Regions from separate parts of the Paenibacillus sp. S28 genome, predicted to be linked through region 2. Evidence: riboswitches for the same ligand, from Rfam matches in the RefSeq annotation. Region 2 holds a riboswitch; each other region holds the start of a gene.
The links. Region 2 has a riboswitch for cyclic di-AMP ahead of IAE55_RS32925 (C40 family peptidase). Riboswitches for the same ligand answer to the same signal wherever they lie in the genome.

Region 1: linked by a shared signal. The riboswitch ahead of IAE55_RS31835 (ubiquitin-like domain-containing protein) and the one ahead of IAE55_RS32925 (C40 family peptidase) in region 2 are both predicted to bind cyclic di-AMP.
Region 3: linked by a shared signal. The riboswitch ahead of IAE55_RS28050 (3D domain-containing protein) and the one ahead of IAE55_RS32925 (C40 family peptidase) in region 2 are both predicted to bind cyclic di-AMP.

Annotation. Positions count from the first base shown of each region.
Region 1 covers NZ_JACVTM010000026.1:11,413-16,560, reverse strand. The annotation lists gene yabG (sporulation peptidase YabG) at 1-381, opposite strand, end outside; gene rsmA (16S rRNA (adenine(1518)-N(6)/adenine(1519)-N(6))-dimethyltransferase RsmA) at 438-1,328, opposite strand; gene rnmV (ribonuclease M5) at 1,325-1,879, opposite strand; gene IAE55_RS31835 (ubiquitin-like domain-containing protein) at 2,108-3,277, opposite strand; cyclic di-AMP (ydaO/yuaA leader) riboswitch at 3,548-3,774, opposite strand; gene IAE55_RS31830 (TatD family hydrolase) at 3,980-4,750, opposite strand; gene IAE55_RS31825 (HD domain-containing protein) at 4,809-5,148, opposite strand, start outside.
Region 2 covers NZ_JACVTM010000030.1:6,011-11,158, reverse strand. The annotation lists gene IAE55_RS32935 (GNAT family N-acetyltransferase) at 1-254, opposite strand, end outside; gene IAE55_RS32930 (C40 family peptidase) at 476-967, opposite strand; cyclic di-AMP (ydaO/yuaA leader) riboswitch at 971-1,110, opposite strand; gene IAE55_RS32925 (C40 family peptidase) at 1,488-1,955, opposite strand; cyclic di-AMP (ydaO/yuaA leader) riboswitch at 1,960-2,097, opposite strand; gene IAE55_RS32920 (hypothetical protein) at 2,371-3,213, opposite strand; gene IAE55_RS32915 (M1 family metallopeptidase) at 3,224-5,148, opposite strand, start outside.
Region 3 covers NZ_JACVTM010000017.1:48,344-53,491, forward strand. The annotation lists partial or broken gene IAE55_RS34415 (ABC transporter permease subunit) at 1-1,240, shown strand, start outside; gene IAE55_RS28045 (amino acid ABC transporter ATP-binding protein) at 1,227-1,949, shown strand; cyclic di-AMP (ydaO/yuaA leader) riboswitch at 2,188-2,340, shown strand; gene IAE55_RS28050 (3D domain-containing protein) at 2,344-3,003, shown strand; gene IAE55_RS28055 (polysaccharide deacetylase family protein) at 3,077-3,919, opposite strand; gene IAE55_RS28060 (NADH:flavin oxidoreductase/NADH oxidase) at 4,191-5,148, shown strand, end outside.

The sequences.
Region 1 (5,148 bases), on a different contig from region 2:
AAGCTGCTCATACAGACTCAGGCTCTTTTTTAAATAATTCGGATCTCCATCCAGATGAAGCACCTTCCCGGGGACTTCGAAATAAGCCGGCTCAGCTGTTCCCCATTCCCCGCTTCCGCTCAAGGTGGCCTGATTCCGCTGGGTCTGCTCCTGACGGTGACGTTTCAGTAAACTGAGCGACTCGTTTGCTCTAATATTTGCTTTCTCGGTTTTTTCGCTTACCGGCGCATAAGGGACCCTTACCAGATCATCGAGCGGGGAATCCGCCAGAAGTCTGAACTCCGTTCCCTTAATCACCGCTTCGTCCCTGCGCAAATCCTCGACGCGGAACGCGATATCGCCGCCGTAGGATCTGCGCACGACCAGGTCTCCAATATTCATGAACATCACCCCTACCCCATGGTATGGGCGAATCCCCCTATTGGTTCATCTTTTGTTTAATTTAAGCCGATGCCTTCCTTCCGCAGCAGGTTGCTAAGCACGGCATATTCCTCAATGCTGAGCGTCTCGCCGCGGCGGGACGGGTCGATTCCCGCTGCATGCAGCAGCTGATCCAGACGCTCCCGGCCCTCTGTGGGGAAGAAGCGGCTCTTCAGATTGTTCGATATCGTCTTTCGCCGCTGAGCGAACGATGCTTGTACCACCTCGAAGAAATGCCGCTCATCGTCCACCGCAACCGGCGGCTGTTCCCGCACGGCCAGACGGATCACTGCCGATTCCACGTTCGGCTGCGGAATGAATACCGTCTTCGGCACGATACACACCAGCTCCGGCACGCTGTAATACTGCACGGCAATGCTCAGGCTGCCGTAATCCTTCGTGCCCGGCCGGGCGGCCATCCGGTCCGCCACCTCCTTCTGGATCATCACGACGATGTTCTCCAGCGGGAGCCGCTCCTCCAGCAGCTTCATCAAGATCGGCGTCGTCACATAGTACGGAAGGTTGGCCACAACGCTGACTTTGGATACGCCGGCAAAATTACTCTTAAACAGCGCAGCGAGGTCCGTCTTCAGTACATCCCCATGATGAACCTTTACGCCGGGGTATGGGGCGAGAACCTCCTCGAGGATCGGAATCAGCCTCTGGTCGATCTCAACCGCCGTGACGGCCCCTGCCTGCTGGGCCAGCTTTTCGGTCAGGGCGCCGATACCGGGACCGATCTCCAGGGCACCCTTGGTGGAATCAAGTCCGGCCGCATCCACGATTTTATTTAAAATATTTTGGTCGATCAAAAAATTTTGCCCCAGGCTCTTCTTGAATGAAAAGCCGTGGCGCTGGATGATTTCTTTGGTTCGCCTTGGTGTGGCGATGTCGTCCATGCCGTTCACGTTGTCCGGCCTCCTTCATCTTCGATACGGGCAAGCGCATCCGCGAATTCTTCGCGGGATATTTGAAATATAGCGAGTCGCTTATAAAATTGCTTGCCATTGCAGTAGCCGATACCGAGGAGGTTGCCCATCGCCATCCGCCGGGCGGCGGCATCCGGGTGCACCAGCAGCCCCGCCTCCATCAGGTCCTCCATGTCGATCTGGCTTTCCGCGCCCTCATAAGAGGTGTGAACCCGCTCCAGAGCTCTGCGGATCGCCGCAGGCGAGGCGTTCTCCACACCGATATCCCCCTTGCGGGTCGCATCGGCCTCCGGGATAAACGCATGCTTGCAGCCGGGCACCTTGGCCGAAATGATTTTGCGGATTCTTTCGCCGGCGTGGTCCGGGTCCGTCAGCACAATGACCCCCCGCCGCTCCTGAGCCAGCGCGATCCGCTGGAGTATACGCGCATTGATGGCCGAGCCGCCTGTCTCGATCGTATCGGCATCCACCGCCCGCTTCACGGCCACGGTATCATCCCGGCCTTCCACCACAATGACTTCTTTAATCATGATTTCCTGTCTTCCTTTCGAGTACATTATACCCGTCAATGCCGCCGGACAGCCAAGTATCCCTGCAAGTGGGCATAACCGTGATGCCTGTTCAGGTACTTTGCGGGGTCCCGGTATAGACAAACTGCTGTAAATTAACAACAAAAAGAAGAGGAAAGCTCCTCTTCTTTAGCATGACATTTTCATGATCATAATACTATAACATTAGAATGGCAAAGTAAAACGAAATTAGTTCAGCTCCGGTTTGACCGGACCGATCACGTACACCTTAAGGCCGGATTTACGGCCAAAGTTGCGTGCCTGCTGGACGGAATCGTAGTATATATCGATTTTATTTCCCTTAATGGCTCCGCCTGTGTCTTCCGCACGACGGAAGCCAACGCCTTCAATGTAAACCCACCATCCCAAAGGAATGACGCTTGGATCAACCGCAATCGTGCGGCCTTCCGTGACGCGTGTTCCTGTGGCGGTGCGTGTGCCGACTCCGGACTCGCCAGACGAATAAGCGGTCATGGATACTTTGATCAGCTTCTTGTAGGAAAAGTCAACGCCAGCCTTGCTGACCCGGTTGTTACTGCTGCTGCTGACCTTCTTCACCTTGGCAGGGGTAGAAGAAGCTTTGGCAACGGCTGTTTTGACTTCGGTCACTACGGGAACAGGCTTTTTCTTCGTGCCGACGGCAATGACCTTATCCTTGGTCACCGTCTGCACTTTTTTGCCCACCATTTTCATGGACACCAGCTTGCCGTCTTTGTACTTCTTCTCAATGTACTGCACCATGACGCCAGGAGCTCCCTGCTGAATCACCCGCGACTCGCCTTTGTAAATGCTGGGGTCGGAGGTTTTGACCACCCGGAAGGGGAGGGATTCATGACGCTGTACCACTTGTTTGTTCATCCGGACGATCCGGATGTCCGTGTTGGTGGAGACCGCCGTTTCGACAGCCGGAGTCACAATGTCCGTTTCCTTGACTTTGACGCCGGTTTCTTTCAGCACGTCGCCGACCGTTTTGGCCGTTGTATACAAATGCTTCGTTGCACCATCAGCCGTCACTTTCACAGGACTCGCGCGGTCGATCACGACCTTGTCGCCGTCGGATATAGCCCCGCTCAGCGGCATCGATATTTGGTCCTCGGGTTTCAGACTGATTTCCTGCTCATCCAGCATTTCTTGAAGTAAAGATGTATTGGTCTGTACAGATTTCATTTGACCGTCTACTACCAAATAAACTTGTTTTCGCGATTGACTGTACACGAGCAGCAAGATCATCAGGGTAACCGCGATTGAAACGATAGCTGCAGTGGAGATCTGGCGCAAATTCTCATGCTTCCATCGCAATGCGTAAGACATGCTGGAGATTTTTGAATCATGGGTCTTCTCTGGTTGGAAAACGCCCACTTTCTCGATCCTCCTTCATAGCCTCGCCGTCTAGAGTTATGCATGATTGTATTTGACGCGACTATACTCAATTTTTTACAAGAACCCACAGAAAGCATGCGTTCTTGCACCATGAACCAATCTCTCCATCATGATTTGTCACCTCCTGTTATACAACAGTATGATGACTGCCTCTCCTTTATTCAAAACAAAAGAAGCCGATAGAAAAGAGCTTACGAGGACTCTTTCGTGGCTTCCGGATGTCTGAATATCGGAATTGTCATGCACGAGGGTACCTCTCTTTATCCGCTTACGGGGTTAGCTGTCGGGTTCGGGCGAAAGAGAGCCGCCCTATTCGCGTCCTTACGCTCATGGCGTAAAGCCGTTCAATTCACCCCAGAGACCCAAGAAAGAAATCAAATACGCTTGCGGGCATGGGACCACTTCCGGTCTGTCATGACCCGCTCCAGTATTGGTTCCCCCGTTCTCCCATGCGGGAGACTCAGCGAGACTGGTTCATGAAAGCTGCGAAGGTAAGACCTTAACGACAGCTCAATGATTCACTGAAAAGATGATATCCTGTTTTGATGCATGTTGTAAAGCAGTAATCAACCACGTTTATTTGAAAAAGTGGTTAAAAAAATGTAATATTCGGCGTTTTGTTTGTTAAAATTCTTTAATCATTCGCTCATGCTCATTTTTTCGGCTGTTTTTCTCCCGATTTCACACAATTCCAAATCGTTCCAGCCCATTTTGGGTGGTAATCCGGGCAATTTCCTCCAGGTCAACCCCCTTAATCAGGGCTGCCGCTTCAGCGACCAGACGGACGTTTGCCGACTCGTTTCTCTTTCCTCGGAAAGGATGCGGCGTGAGATAAGGGGAGTCGGTTTCGATGAGCAGCCTGTCCATCGGAACCTGAGCTAGGACCTCTTTGGGAACTCTGGCATTCTTGAACGTAATCGGTCCGCCAAACGAAAGATGGAAGCCCATATTCAGGCACAGCTTCGCGGTTTCCCAGCTCCCCGAGAACGAATGCATGACGCCGCCGACCTCGCCGGCCTTCTCTTCCCGTAATATTTTCACAATATCCTCATGGGCGTCCCGGTTATGTATAACAATTGGCATGTTGAGCTCTCGGGCCAGTCCGATCTGCTGGCGGAGGACCCGGTGCTGCACATCCTTCGGCGAGGTGTCCCAGTAGTAATCCAGTCCAATTTCACCGATGGCCACCACCTTGGGATGACTGCATAAGGATGCAATCCACTCCAGATCGCCTTCCTGCATAAAAACGGCGTCCTGCGGATGCCAGCCTATGGCCGCATATATAAAATCATACGTTTCCACCAGCTTCATCGTCGATGGAATCGTCTCCCGGTTAAAGCCAACGTTGATCATCCGGGTTACACCGGCTTGTACGGCATTGTCAATGACCCGCTCCCGGTCCTCGTCGAATTGTTGCGCATCCAGATGGGTGTGCGTGTCGAACAGTTCCATGAATTTGAACTCCCTTCTTGTCGGTACCCCATGTTCCTTTTCGTACGGTATTTTGTCATTAAAGCTTGAAAATGCGAGAAATCGAAGGAGAAAGATCGGTTATCGCCTTTTCTAGTTTATCTTCCGGATAATACAAGTGATATTTCCCGCGGTGAATGCCGCTGATGGAACGGACAATATCCGACACCTCGGATATTTCCCGCAGCTGCTCCTGGCGGTCGAGCAGTAGGATCTGTTTCTGGCTCGACTCGTCACCCGGACGAAATACATCGTAAGGAAGATCGGTCGGAAAATCAATCTCCAGATCATATTCTGGGTTCATTCCAGCTTGTCCAAACTCCCGGCGGATTTCATCGATCATTTCCAAATCGACGGAGTCCATTTCTACATATTTATAC
Region 2 (5,148 bases):
ACACCAAGCCGGGTCACGCCTGCCAAGGGAAAGAACTGCGCGAACCCGCACAAGGTATGTTCAGCATCCAGGACGGACACATACTGGCTTTGCCTCACCTCAGGATCACCAAATTCGACGCCAAGCGCCTCCATCTGATCCCACGGCAGCCAGCCGTATAAATCGTATGGAGGTTCGTACGCCCAACCGCAGACGGTCTCAGCATGCTCCCGGGTCATGGGAACGATCATGAAGCTCTCATGTTGGAGGTTCATGTGCAGATCTCCCTTCCAGACCTCCCTGTAGGATTTGAACATTAGAGAAAAAATATTCCGGATTGCCGCAGATATCTGTTTAATTCCGGAATATAGGGGTAAATGAGGAGTAGCGGGCGGGAATGGAAGGGTTACCCATTTCTGTCCGCAAAAAATCCCGCAAAAGGAGATTTCGGCAAAAATCTCATTCTACGGGATCTCGTACCCTTGCTTTACCTGCATTACTGGACGTCATCTACGTCCTCGGAATCGACGGCGGCGGTTTTGTATTTATCCGTACTCATGATTCGTTTGGCGCCAACGTAGCGGTTGACGTAGTAGCTGTCGCTCAGAGAGCTGATGATCACACCGCGAGAAGTGGAGGCATGTGCGAATTTTCCGTCGCCGACGTAAATTCCGACATGGGATACTCCGGCTCCCGATGTATTAAAGAATACCAAGTCGCCTGCTCTCAGATCACTGCGGGATACGGCCGAACCCATGCTGAACTGGGATCCAGACTGATGGGGCAGATCGATGCCCAATTGATCAAATACGTACATTGTAAATCCCGAGCAGTCAAATCCGCTTGTTGTGGTTCCGCCCGTTCTGTACTTGGTTCCGATCGCACTGTCGATCACTTTATCCATCTTGGAATCCGCGAAAGCGCTTCCTGTGCCGACCGTGAGCACGATGGCGAAACTCATGACTGCTGCTGCAAGTTTCTTCTTCAAGTAAAATACCCCTTCCGGCGCCTGCGAGGTTAGCTTAAGGATTCGGTAGAAGGCCCCCTATGATCCCTCTGAAGCAAGATCAATTCACCCATAACTGGTTCCCCCGCTTTCCTTAGTGTGAGGAAATTCGGCATGAACTTTTTACACTATGTATAATTCCCTGTTACTTCTTATTCGTTCGCAACTTTGTGTCAGGTAAAGATTACAAAGTTGTTACTATCGCTGGGACTATTGTAACAAAGGAATCGGACTTTGGCAATTGTTTCTAACAGAAAAAGAAGATTTGTAGGAAAAATTATAGGAAATGATGTTTATTTGTTGGACGAGTGGGTAAAAGAAATGACAAGGGTGGAAAAAACAGGAGAAAATCGTGGATTTACTCGTTTAAAAAATTTTTTTGAAATGCTGTTACCTTTTCGGTGGTTCGTACGTCTAATAAGTAACAACAAACCCGCGGGGCGATTTCGGCAAAAATCAGCGGCGCGGGTTGTTCTGGATATGCATTGTTTTCGAGAGATAATCAATTGTAAACCGCAGCTTGGTATTTGGCCGTACTCATGACCCGTTTGGCGCCAACGTAGCGGTTGGCGTAGTAGCTTTGGCTCAGTTTGCTAATGGTAACGCCTTTCGAAGAGGACGCGTGCGCGAATTTTCCGTTGCCGATGTAAATGCCGACATGGGAAACGCCTGCGCCTAGGGTGTTAAAGAAAACAAGGTCTCCTGCTCTCAGCTGGCTTTTGGAAACAGCGGTACCTGTTTTATATTGCGCAGCCGATACACGCGGGAGGGTTAACCCCAGCTTTTGGTACACGTAACGGGTAAAACCGGAGCAATCGAAGCCGTTCGTAGTTGTTCCGCCGGTTTTGTAAGAAACGCCGATCGTGTTGTTAACGATGTGATTCAGAGATGAATCCGCAAATACGCTGCCGGTGCCCATGGAGAACGCAAGTGTAAGGCCCAGCGCTGCGGCTGCCAACTTCTTCTTCAAAAAAATAAACCCCTTCCAATGCCTGCGAGGTTAGCTTAAGGATTCGGTAGAAGGTCCCCTATGATCCCTCTGTAGCGAGATCAATTCACCCAAAATTGGATCCCCCGCTTCCTGGTGCCCGGGAATTCGGCTCGTGATGATTGCACCGGAAATGGACATGCTGACAAGTTACCTATAATCGTACATACCAATCAAATGAACGGACAAATGATGAAATCAGTTACAGCAAAGTCAAAATCGTTACAGCAAAGATTACAAAGTTGTTACTAAGTTCGTACTCGGATTATTTTAACAGAGGATTTATACTTTGGCAAATGGTTAACAATCATTTTACAACAAAAACCCCGCCTCTTTTCAACAGAAAGAGACGGGGTTCTTCTTTTATCAGCGGATTAAAGTGATGACAAAATTTTAACTATTCCGAAATATTTTTTTTCGTACGGTTCATTTGCTGATGCCACAAATCATATTGGGAGGAGATATTCCATAATTTAAAGATACAGCTGACCATATGATAGCCCTGTTGGATAATCAGGGTGGCAAGCCCTGCCCAGATCAGAGAGACGCTGCTGGTAATGCCATACAAGAGCAGGCTGACCGCGCCCAGCAGAACGGATATACCGATGACCGGCAGCGCGCTTCGCAGGCAGATCCAGAGCGAGGAGAACATGCTGGTTCCACCGGTTTTGCCAAACTGCATGAACAGAATCATCTGATGGACGATGTAGCAGTACAGAAGCCAGACTGCAATGTACGGGATGCAGTGAAGCAGCTGGGCATGGTTTTGGATCGCGCTGAGCAGGATTGGATACATCTTCGGGATCATCCAGTATAACGGAGCGGCGATAAGCACCCATTCGATCAGGTGAAAAAGAAACACCGTTTTGCCGTGCAGCTTCATGCCCTGGAAGAAAAACAGTCCGCGTTCCCCCTGATGCTCCCGGTGCAGGCCATAGAAGATGCCCGCGTGGATAAAAGGGGTCAGCAGCATGCGGAGGGCGACCATCCCCAACAGAACCCACAGGTAGGTATGCACGGTGCTGCTTTGGGTTAAGCTCATTTGTCCCTCCACATAATAGAGGACTTGGCTGAGTTCGGTCGGCGGGGGATCGGGATACCGCATCAGCAGCGGCACGACCGCCGAATCGATCAGACGGTACAGGAAGTAGCCCCAGAGCAGCTGGTACAGGAACATGATGATCATGACATAAAATTGGTCTTTGACGCTTTTCCAACCGTTAACAATATAGGATTTCACTGCTCTCACCTCACCAGGACAGACTTCCAAGCAGGGTTTCAATCAGCTTGGTAATGCTTACGTTCCAGCGGAGGAGCACTTTATGATCCATGTCCGCCTTCAGGTAGTTGTTCACATGTTTGTTTTCCAGCACGATCGTATAGCCGGGATCGATCATGGCCCAGGCCAGCGGGGAGCTGTATGTCAGCTTGAACTGGGTGCTGGCGTTCTTTACGTCCCAAACCTTTTTGATCTGATGCCCGTCCGTAAACGTGAACAGAATCGGCACCTGCGGCAGATCGCCGCCCTTTTTGCTGACCTTCACCATAGAATCATACCGGGGCTGCGCCGAATCTTTATCCTTGCGCACCGTAATTTCGTCGACCGAAAAATCCGCCATCTGGCTGCCGTATACATATTGATCGAAGAAGGTTTGCCACGACTTGCTGGTTACCTGCTCGACCACCTTTTGAAAATCAGCCGTGGCAGGATGTTCGAAACGGTATTTCTTCGCATAGGTGGACATGATTTTCTTCATGGTCTGGGCGCCGGTCAGCGTCTCCATTTCTTTCAGGACCATCTTGCCGCGGTAATACACGTTCAGTGCATATTGATTCTGCGACGTATATTTCCAGGCGTCCTGGGTCAGCGGCGCAGGTGAAGCGATGAGCGAGGACTGAATCGGCAGATTGGGGATGACGCCGTATTCCTGCTCCATCAGCTTATCCTCAGCATAGGAGGTGAAGCCTTCGTCCAGCCAGGCCTCCTCGAACTCGTTGCTGGCGATCATGCCGTAGAAGTACTGATGGCCGATTTCATGGATGACGGTCCGCTCGAGGTCGTAACCCGGGGAGTCGTCCTTGGCCCCGAAGGCCGTAATCAGCGTTGGATACTCCATGCCGCCTGCCCCGTTGCCTGCTTCGGGCGGAACGACGATAGATAGAGTGGAATACGGATACTTCCCGTACCATTTGCTGAAATATTTAAGCGCGGCCTTGGCGGCGTAGAAGTAGCGCTCCTTCAAATCCTTGTGGGCGGGATCGAGATACAGCTTGATCCGGACCCCGGGCACCTCCGCTGAAGAGAACGGCTCCTCGGCGACGATAAAGTCGGGGGATGCGGCCCAGGCAAAGTCATGTACGTCGTCGGCGTAGAACTGATAGATCTTCTCGCCGTTCTTGATCTGTGAGTTCTGCACCGGGAAACCGGTTGCGGCCACCGTGTAGTTCTTCGGTACGTGAATGCGGACGCTGTAAATGCCGAAATCGGAGTAGAATTCCGAATTGCCGTGGTACTGGTGCAGGTCCCAGCCCTCGCTCGTCCGGCCGCGCGTTCCCACGGGCTCGTAGACGGCGATTTTGGGGAACCATTGCCCGGCCATGACAAAGTTACCGGCGGTCCCCATTCGGGCGAAGATTTTGGGCAGTTGGACTTCGAATTGCATGGACAGCGTGATGCTTTCACCTGGTTTCACCGGCCGCGGAAGACGCACCTTCATCAAGGTCTTGTCCTTCGTATTGCCGTCATCCGGCTGCACGTATTGAATCCGGTGCATCAGCGACAGACCGTCGGCAGTCTTCATCGCAGTCAGTGTCATGGACCCAAAGCCGTCGGCAGGCATCGTGTCATTGCGCAGCTTCCCGCCGGATTCCTTCATAAACGTCGTATCCATGGAAGCGAAGGCGTTCGGATAGAGGTGAAAATACAGCTCGTTTACCGTTTTTTTGCCGGGATGAGTCCAGGTCAGGGTCTGGGTTCCTTTAATTACCCGGCTGTCCGGATCAAGGGTCGTATCGATGTGATATTCCACCACCCGCTTGCTGAGCACCTCCGCGGTCGGCTGCTGAACGCTCTCCATCGGTGACGGAGGCTTGTAAGCCGCTGGAGGCTTGGCCTGATCCGGAGCGTAGGAAGGCATGGACTCGGGCGAATCCTTAAAGACGAACCACAGTGTTC
Region 3 (5,148 bases), on a different contig from region 2:
GTTGTCGTCAGAGAGGCTGACAAAGACAAATACAGCACGATGAAAGCTCTGGAAGGAGTTTCGCTCGGCATTCAGAAGGGTTCGATCCAGGAGGACATCGCCAAGACGATTCCGGGCGCGAAGATCACCGGTCTGGGCAAAATTTCCGACATCGTGCTGCAGCTGAATTCGAGCCGCGTGGATGCCTCCATCATGGAGAAGCCGGTTGCCGAAGCATACATCAAGAACGTCAAAGGTCTGGTAATTGCGGATGCGGTTCCTGATTATAAGGAAGACGGCTACGCGATCGGGATCAAAAAAGGTAACACTGAGCTCGTGAACCAAATCAACAAAACGCTGGACCGTCTGAAATCCGAAAACAAGATTGAGCAGTACGTTGCCGAAGCGAGCGATTTGGCTGCACAGAAATAGAGGTTAAGCTGTCTGTTCTCATTTTATACATCGGAAAAAATAGCGAAGCGAATTCGCTATTTTTTCTGTTCAATGATGGGTACCTTGTTTCAAATATGTCCCGATCTGTTGTATACAGGGAAAGGATGGGACAGGCAGGTATGATGACAAAGGAGGTTCTTGGGTCTTTATGAATATGTTCTCCGTTTTTTGGGATTACCGGACGTATTTTGCGACAGGTATCCAGTATACACTGCTCCTGGCGGCCATCGGCGTCATATGCGGCTTCGTGCTGGGCATTATTATATCCTTGATGCGGATGTCCCGCTTTTGGCTGCCGAAGATGATCGGTTCGGTGTGGGTGGAAGTTCTCCGCGGTACCCCGATGGTTGTTCAGCTGTTTATTATTCACTATGGCCTCGTGGCCTTCGGGGTCAAATTTACGCCGATCGAGTCCGGTGCAATTACGTTGTCCATTAACAGCTCCGCGTACCTTGCGGAAGTGTTCCGTGCCGGAATCCAAGGGGTGGACCGGGGCCAGTCGGAAGCGGCCCGTTCCCTGGGAATGACGCGCAGCATGACGATGCGGTACATCGTGCTGCCCCAAGCTGTAAAAAGCGTGCTGCCGGCCATCGGTAACGAGTTTATTACGATTATCAAGGAATCATCCATCGTATCGTTTATCGGCGTCACCGACTTGATGTACCAGTCGGGGGCTATCCAAGGGATTACGTATGATTACCTCAGTCCGCTGCTGGTCATTGCAGCCATCTACTTCATTATGACGTTTACCTTGTCCAAGCTGCTGGGGGCATTTGAAAGGAGGCTGAATACCGATGATCAGCGTTAAAGATTTGCGCAAATCGTTCGGCAAGCTGGAGATTCTGAAAGGGATCGACATCGACATCGCCAAAGGCGAGGTCGTCGTCGTGATCGGCCCCAGCGGCTCGGGAAAAAGTACCTTTCTCCGCTGTTTGAATCTGCTCGAAACTCCTACAGGGGGACAGATCACGTTTGAAGGTGAGCCAATTACGGACAAACGTCACAACATCAATGCCACACGCGAAAAAATGGGCATGGTGTTCCAGCATTTCAACCTGTTCCCGCATAAATCGGTGCTGCAGAACCTCATGCTGGCGCCGGTTAAGGTGAAAAAGCAGCCGCCGGCCGAGGCGGAACGGATTGCCCTTGACCTGCTGCGCACGGTCGGATTATCCGACAAGAAGGATGCGTATCCGTCCCAGCTGTCAGGCGGGCAGAAGCAGCGGATCGCCATCGCGCGGGCGCTGGCCATGCAGCCCCACGTCATGCTCTTTGACGAGCCGACTTCGGCGCTGGACCCGGAAATGGTCGGCGAAGTGCTGGAGGTCATGAAGAAGCTCGCAGAGGGCGGCATGACGATGGTCATCGTAACCCATGAAATGGGATTTGCCCGGGAAGTCGGCGACCGGATCGTCTTTATGGACGGCGGACAAATTGTCGAGCAGGGGACGCCTGCAGAAGTGTTCGGTAACCCGCAAAACAGCCGCACGAAAGATTTTCTGAGCAAGGTCCTTTGACCAAGAGCCTGCATCTACAAATGATAAAGCCCTGGACGAGAATAATACTCATCCAGGGCTTTTTTTGTACCTTTTCATGAATAAATCGTTAAAATGAATGAAGATGTTGTAACTTTTTTGAAAGGAATTGAGCGGTTGCTCCCTTGATTAAGTCAGCTAACAACTCTATATAAAGCCTGATATTTCGAGGCTTTTGTATTGGTAACATTTTCATGCGCACAGGTTACAAAATTGTGATATATTTGTTGAGCCGAAACTTTTAAGGTAAAGTGCGGGGGATGTAATTTGTGTACATAGTACGCTTGGGGTGAATCGCACCAACAGGGCGTAGGGTTGTCTCCTCAATCCGAATCCGACAGCTAACTTCGCAGGCATCACGACTTAAGGAGGAACCATGAAAAGACTTAAAGGAATCAAGACACTTGCAGCCATCATCGGCATTTCTCTGGCGGTACAGGCGGTACCCACGTTTGCGGACTCGGTCCATGTAGCGAAGGATGGAGACACCTTCTATACACTATCTAAACAATATGGCGTTAATTTGAATCAACTGATGAATGCAAATCCGAATGTACAAGCAACCAATATTTATCCGGGCCTGAAATTAAACGTTCCCGGAGCAAGCACAGCCAAGGCATTTGCCGCAGAGGACAGCGGCTCCATCATCACGGCTGCTTCCCTGAACGTCAACGGCGATGACAAAGTCGTGGAAGCATGGGGTAAAACCTTCGATTACTCCAAAACGCTGGACGTCCGAGCTACGGCATACTCTTCCGCAGCTAGCGAAAACGGCAAGTGGGGCGCAGTGGATTACTTCGGCAACCCGCTGAAGCTGGGCACGATCGCGGTTGACCCGTCCGTTATTCCATTGGGAACGAAAGTGCTCGTTACCGGTCACAGCTTCCCGGGCCTCCCGAAGAAAGCCTTCGTAGCGACAGCTAAGGATACCGGCAGCGCGATTAAGGGGAAACGCATCGACATTTTCGTGCCTGGCAGCCCGGAAAGCGTCAGTGCCTTCGGATTCCAGGACGTTGAGCTGTACTTCATTAAATAGTCAATGCTATTCATAATAACACGGAAAAACCGGCTTTTGTACTCAAGCCGGTTTTTTTTGTACCCTCAGCGCGTTACTTGTCTTTTGGAACGTGAAGTAACCTCGGCAGCGTGACGAATGAATAGCCTTTATTTTTCAAGGTCCGAATAATGTCCGGAAGGGCATCGATCGTACCGCTGAGATTGGACGTGGTTCCGCCTCCCGCATGCTGAAGAATGATCGAGCCTTGCCCAACGGTGGACAGCACGTTGCGCTTGACCGCTTCCTTGCCGATTCCTTTCCAATCCAGCGAATCGACGTTCCAGTTTACGATTTTGTAGCCCTGCTGCTTGGCCCAGCGCAGTTGGCGTTCCGTGATGTCTCCATAAGGCGGCCTGATCAGCTTGGGCTTATAACCGACGATGCCGTAAAGCGTGTTCTCCGTCCGCTTAATCTCGGCTACATATTCGTCCATCTCCAATTTGTGAAACACGGGATGATTATAGGAGTGGTTTCCGATCACATGTCCTTCACGGACGATGCGCTCGACCAGCTCGGGATGCTTCTTCGCCCGGCTGCCCATCACAAAAAAGGTGGCTTTAATATGATGGGCTTTGAGCACATCCAGGATCTGAGGAGTAAACCTGGGATCCGGCACGTCATCAAAGGTTAGGGCCACCTCTTTGACGCGCGGACCGTGAATTTTGAACGTTTCGGGATATTTTTTGATCAGCTGGCCGAGCGTAAGGATCTGCTGTTCCTTCCGCTTTTCTTTCGCCTCCCGGCTGCTGGTTTCCCGTGCAGGTTCGGAACCTGACGGATGTTTCGGGGGTTCACCGCCTTGAGCGGCGGCTGCCAGCCGCCCGGACTGCCAAGGACAGATCAACAACAAAATCAGCAGGGAAGACAGCAATGTGCATAACAGCTTCTTTTTCATCCGTCTCGACTCCTTTCCACCGCGGACAAACAGCGAAAACATGATTATCCTTGTTATGTCCATAAGTTGATGCAATTATGTTGCTTTAAATCAGATGCTGGGCCACATTTTCATATCGTTCGGCAAAGCGTGTATAATAGAACTGATGGATTACGGTCGCTGCACGTTGGCCGTAACCGCGAGGTATGGACAATGAGCGGCGGCGCTGCAATCATATAACCCTGTTGTCATATAGGCTTAATCACATACAACATAAAGGAGACACGAAGCAATGGCAGATCTATTTACACCTTATGTACTTAAAGGATTATCTCTGAAAAACCGGATTGTTATGCCTCCGATGTGCCAATATTCGGTACAGGCTGAGGACGGGATTCCTAACAATTGGCATTATGTCCATTATGTATCCCGCGCAGTCGGCGGAGCCGGATTGATTATCGTAGAGATGACGGGGGTTCATCCCGACGGACGGATTACGAACCGGGATACGGGAATATGGGATGACGGGCAGATCCCTGCTTACCGCAAAATCGTCGACGAAGTGCACGCCTATGGCACAAGGATCGGCATCCAGTTGGGCCATGCCGGCCGCAAGGCGGAAGACGCGAACCCGCCTGTAGCTCCATCGGCCATCCGCTTTGACGAAAAATATAAAATTCCGAGAGCTTTGTCCACCGAAGAGGTCCAGAGTTTAGTTACCGCCTATGGGGAAGCGGCCCGGCGCGCGGTGGAGGCTGGCTTTGATACGGTGGAGATACACGGCGCTCACGGCTATTTAATCCATCAGTTCCATTCTCCGCTGACCAACCGAAGAGACGATGCGTATGGAAAAGACCTGGCTTTGTTCGGAGAAGAAGTCGTTAAAGCCGTCAAGAAGGCGGTCCCTGAAGACATGCCTGTTCTGATGAGAGTGTCAGCCAAGGAGTACGTGGACGGCGGTTATGACGTCGATTACTGCGCGGAAATCTGCCAACGATACCGGGATGCGGGCGTGGACGTATTTCATATTTCCTCCGGCGGTGAAGGTCATATCGGATCGAACGGCGGACCGAAGGCCGGCTCGGGGTACCAGGTGGAATTGGCGGAGCAAATGAAGGCAAAGCTGGATGTGCCGGTAATCGCTGTCGGCCGCTTGGAAAATTACGAGGAAGCGCAGCAGGTGGTGCTGGAAGGAAAGGCGGATCTGGTCGCAGTCGGCAGAGGCATGCTGAAGGATCCTTACTGGGCGC